2 regions of the Cellvibrio sp. KY-YJ-3 genome follow, and region 2 is predicted to be linked to the other one. Evidence: predicted binding sites of a transcription regulator. Region 2 holds the regulator's gene; the other holds the start of a gene.
What was found. Region 2 encodes FNR, which switches genes on or off when oxygen is low (the NO sensors DNR and NnrR bind a similar motif). Its sites were predicted from a motif close to TTGATNNNNATCAA; they were not measured.

Region 1: hemN (oxygen-independent coproporphyrinogen III oxidase) is a predicted target of FNR. The motif match lies at 1,047-1,060, and genes of this name have one in related genera.

What each region holds. Positions count from the first base shown of each region.
Region 1 covers NZ_CP031727.1:2,150,888-2,153,297, reverse strand. The annotation lists gene D0B88_RS09135 (circularly permuted type 2 ATP-grasp protein) at 1-143, opposite strand, end outside; gene D0B88_RS09130 (2OG-Fe(II) oxygenase) at 334-966, opposite strand; gene hemN (oxygen-independent coproporphyrinogen III oxidase) at 1,116-2,410, shown strand, end outside.
Region 2 covers NZ_CP031727.1:3,565,601-3,568,010, reverse strand. The annotation lists gene D0B88_RS15075 (SirB2 family protein) at 1-283, opposite strand, end outside; gene D0B88_RS15070 (DUF4202 domain-containing protein) at 337-933, opposite strand; gene fnr (fumarate/nitrate reduction transcriptional regulator Fnr) at 972-1,730, opposite strand; gene D0B88_RS15060 (cold-shock protein) at 2,123-2,329, shown strand.

The sequences.
Region 1 (2,410 bases), 1.4 Mb from region 2:
AACTTTCGCTCTTGTAATTCTGCACCACTGAGCGAGGCGAGATACTGGGCGAGGTGACGGGTTTCCGGACGGGCTTGGCCGGGCGCGCGAATCAGTTCATCATAGAAATGGCCAGAGTGATAATTCTGCCAATCTATTTTCATTTCACTCATAGTGACTTCCTTTAACATCGCGGCCTCGCTCTCTAGAGTATGCGCTTTTAGCATTGTTATAGCGCCCGCCGAAGTCTCCTCCCTGATGTCCGTTTCTCCCGTCCCCGGAGAATTTCAGCAGGCTACATCCAACCGTTGCAATAAAGCTGCCAACGCATACGCAATTTGGGTCAAGCGGGCATCACAGGGGTTTAATCCGAAACCAACCCGCAATACTCTGGCGCCGGGCGGTGGCCGGCAGCACTTCATGCGGAAAATCTTCACTCAAGAACAACACCAGCCTGCCATATTCTGGTGCAAGGCGCAGCAATTCATTCTCACCCGCCTCATCATAGAGCACCAATTCACCGCCCTGGGTTTTATCCCACTCAGGATTCAAATACAGCACGCTGGACAACTTGCGTCCGGGTTTACCGCGAAATGCATCGCGGTGCTTTTGGTAAAACGCACCCGGCTCATAAACCGCATAGTGGCTTTCGTAATCAAACAAACCGAGAAACAAACGCTGGTTCATGGCTTCACGCAGTTTATCCATCCAGCATAAAAATTCAGTGACAGCGGGAACACCTGGCTCCAACCATTGGATTGCGTCGCCACGAATGGTGTTATTGCGCTGGTAATCACCCTGCCGCCCTACACCGGCGGGGTTTAACGCCGTGTCTTGCTGCTGCAAATTCAGCAATAAGCCATTACATAAATCGTCCGGCAGCGGGTTTTGCAACACTATATAACCCGACCCGGCCAAGGCATCGGCGATCTCGTCGTAGAGCAAATCGAGGTCGGTAGCGTAAACAGTATCGAGAGAATTGGTCATGGGTAAATCGTCAATAAAAAGAAATGGCGCGCACGCCAGTAAAAATCGGCGCAATTATTCAGATAGCCCGCATTATAGGCTTGATCCATATCAAGTCACTGCACAGCACAAGTTTTTACCATGGGCAAAACTCATCGGGAAAATTGCCAATGTCACTCTTTGTTCAACCGCTGGATTGGGATAAACAACTGCTGCAGCGTTACGATCTGGCCGGGCCGCGTTACACCTCCTACCCTACTGCACCGCAATTCCAAGAAGCCTTCAGCGAAACGTCGCTGCGCAATGCCATCGGCCGTAGCAATAAAGCTGGCCGCCCGCTCTCGCTGTATTTTCACATCCCCTTCTGCGATAGCCTCTGTTACTACTGCGGCTGCAACAAAATTGTGACTAACAATAAAAGCCGCGCCCTGCCCTATTTACAGCGCATGATTCAAGAGTTGGCGCTCTATGCGGATTTATTTGACACGGATAAAACCGTTAAACAATTGCATTGGGGCGGCGGCACGCCAACCTTTATTAGCGATGATGAAATGTCGCTATTGATGCACGCTACACGCCGGTTATTTACTTTGGCCGATGACGATAGCGGAGAATTTTCGGTGGAAATTCACCCTGGTCGGGTGAGCACAAAAACCATGGGGCATTTGCGTGAGCTGGGTTTCAATCGTGTCAGTATGGGCGTGCAGGATTTTGATGAGCGCGTACAAAATGCCGTTAATCGCTACAACACCGTGGGACAAGTGAGTGAACTCACCCAGGCATTGCGCGCACAGCAATATAAATCCATCAGCATGGATTTAATTTACGGTTTGCCGCTACAAACCATTAACAGTTTGCGCGATACCTTAAATAAGGTGATCGACCTGAATCCGGACCGCTTATCGCTATTTAACTACGCGCACATGCCGCATCTGTTTAAAAGCCAGCAATTAATTAACGAGCAGGATTTACCCTCCGCCAGCGCCAAACTGGAAATGCTGCAGTTCGCGATTCAAACGTTGGAAGCAGCAGGCTATCGCTACATAGGTATGGATCATTTCGCGAAACCCGATGACGAATTGGCGCGCGCGCAAGACGCTGGAAAACTGCAACGCAATTTCCAGGGCTACTCCACCCACGGTGATTGCGATTTATTGGCCGTGGGTGTTTCCTCCATCAGCATGATCGACAATGTATACGTGCAAAACGCCAAGGAATTAAATGCTTATCAGCAAAAAATGGACATGGGTTTATTGCCCATCAATAAAGGTTTTACCCTGAACGATGAAGACCTGCTGCGCCGCTTTGTGATTAATCGCCTCATTTGTCACTGCAAATTGGACTTCGCCGAATTACAGGAGGTGTTTGATATAGAAGCTGCCCATTATTTTGCAAATGAGCTCGCGCAATTAAAACCTATGCAAGAAGATGGGTTGCTCAATATCGATGCGAAAGGCATTAGCGT
Region 2 (2,410 bases):
GGGGTTTGCTAACTTTAAAGGCACCTACACCCAGAATAATAAAAACAACCAAACCAATAATTTTTGCCATCAACCATGGCTGTTCACCTGGTTTCATGCCCAAATGTACCGCGAGCACAATACCCGAGACCAACATAATGGTGTTGATAATGTGGGGGGCAATTTTTAGCAGTTTTTTATGCAACATGGATGAATTCATAAACAACAAAACACCGCGCACTAAAAAAATGAGCAGCGAAAGTACAACAAAAGTTAAATGCAAATGTTTAAGGGCTAAATACACGGTCGTTTCCTTTTTTGTTTATGTGAAAATTATTGAAATTGTTGGTAATAAACTCAGGTGTCCGGGGTGAGCGCTTTACCTACCAGTGCGAGCATGCTGTCACTCAGTGGTAATTTCAGTGCGGCGTCATGGCCCTTGGGTGACATTTTGTTCCAGGTCTTGCGGATAATATCAATCAGTTTTACTTCATCGTGTTTGCTGGCAAAGTCTTCTAAATAAAATTCAATAAACACCAGGCAAATCACATCTTCCAGTGTTTGTACTTCTTCATCGCGCTTTAAACTGCGTTTAAGCAGCAAGTCTTTTACGCGAGAGATGATTGTTTCGTCGTAACCCTGTGCGGCCATAATTTCACCGGCGATATCGCCGTGCATTTGCGCTAAATCCAGACGCCACTTTTTATAGCCGCTGCGATCCATTGGGTAGTCAGAGCGCGGAATCTTCCAGCGACAAATATGCTGGCTGCGTGTCGCGAGCTGTAACGCCTCGGATGCATCAGGGCAAAAACGTGACAGCTGTGCACTCATGCGTTGGGCATAAATCCATTCTTTGGCAACGGTTTTGCCTTCTACTATTTCGCTATTCGGGTCTTGCAGGTTGGCGGCATCAAATGCGGCGAGGGTGTCTTGCAAACGCTGGTTGCTGATCATTGTAGGTGCTCGTGGTTTATTGCAGGTGCTTGCAGTGGTTAGCAGTGGCCATCGCCATTGGCGATATTGCGCAGCAACTCCATGTTAGTGATGAGGACTTCTTTTTTATCCACAGAAATCACCTCCTGTTTTTGCAAGCGAGTAAAAATACGGCTGACTGTTTCAATGGTCAGGCCCAAATAATTGCCAATATCGGTGCGCGACATAGGTAAGCGGAAGGCATTGGCCGATAGCTGGCGGCGGCTATTGCGGCTGGAAATACTCAGCAGCAGGGCGGCAATGCGCTCTTCGGCGCTGCTTTTGCTCAGCAGGGTAATAATTTGCTGATCCTGGGTAATTTCGCGGCTCATCAATTGAAAAAAGTGACGTTGCAGATTAGGGATTTGCAAGCTCAATTCTTCCATGCGATTAAACGGAATTTCGCACACCGATGCGGTTTCCAATGCGATTACTGAATTGGTGTAGCGATTGTCGGCAATACCATCCATGCCAACTACCTCGCCGGGCAAATAAAACCCGGTGACTTGTTCTTCACCGTTATCACTCAGGGTCAGTGCTTTTACTGCACCCGAACGAATGGCATACACCGAGTGAAAGTGGTCATTAGCGCGATAGAGGTAATCGCCTTTTTGTAGCGGTTTACCGCGTTGGATAATGCCGTTCAGGCGGTCGATATCTTCAATGTGCAGGCTGATAGGCAAGCAAATAGTATTTAAACGGCAATTGCCGCAGCTGACGCGCTTATCGTGAGGGCAGCTTGAATCCTGGGTTTTTACAATGTTCTGATTAGCTGTCATGGGTCCACCACCTCGAATATAAGACTATGGCAGGAAAACTCCGCGCCAACAGTATGATGAGTGATTGTTGCAGCTTTAACGGGGGCGGTAAATAGTTGATTTAGCTCAAATGTCTGGAGAAATTTAATCCGACGGGAGAGGTCGCGGAGTAGTGCTGCCTTATAACTAAAAAGCCATAATCTTTGTCAAATCACCCTCTTTACTTGCAGCGGGCCGGATAATATATTGGCCCGGCTGGCCAGTTAGCAGCATTATTTATGGTAAGTCACATCGTTGTACTAGCAGTGAATCTCTTAGCACCTCGTTTTGTTTTTCATAAGTAAGATCTGAATCCGCCAGCGCAATCCCACTTGGGGTATTCATTTTTATTTAAAGAAACATCGAGGTTTATTATGGCTAGAAGCACTGGTACCGTTAAATGGTTCAACGAGTCTAAAGGTTTTGGTTTTATCGCTAGCGAGGCCGGCCAGGACGTATTTGTTCACTACAGCGCAATCAGCGGTTCAGGTTTCAAAACCCTGGCTGAAGGCCAGCGTGTAGAGTTCGACGTAAAACCCGGTCAAAAAGGCCCACAAGCCGAGAACGTAATTGGTTTGTAATTCGCCGTGCTTGCGCATTTGAGCAAGCAGTAATAGGAAGCCGCCCGGTTTAATCCCGGGCGGCTTTTTTTTGATGGGATT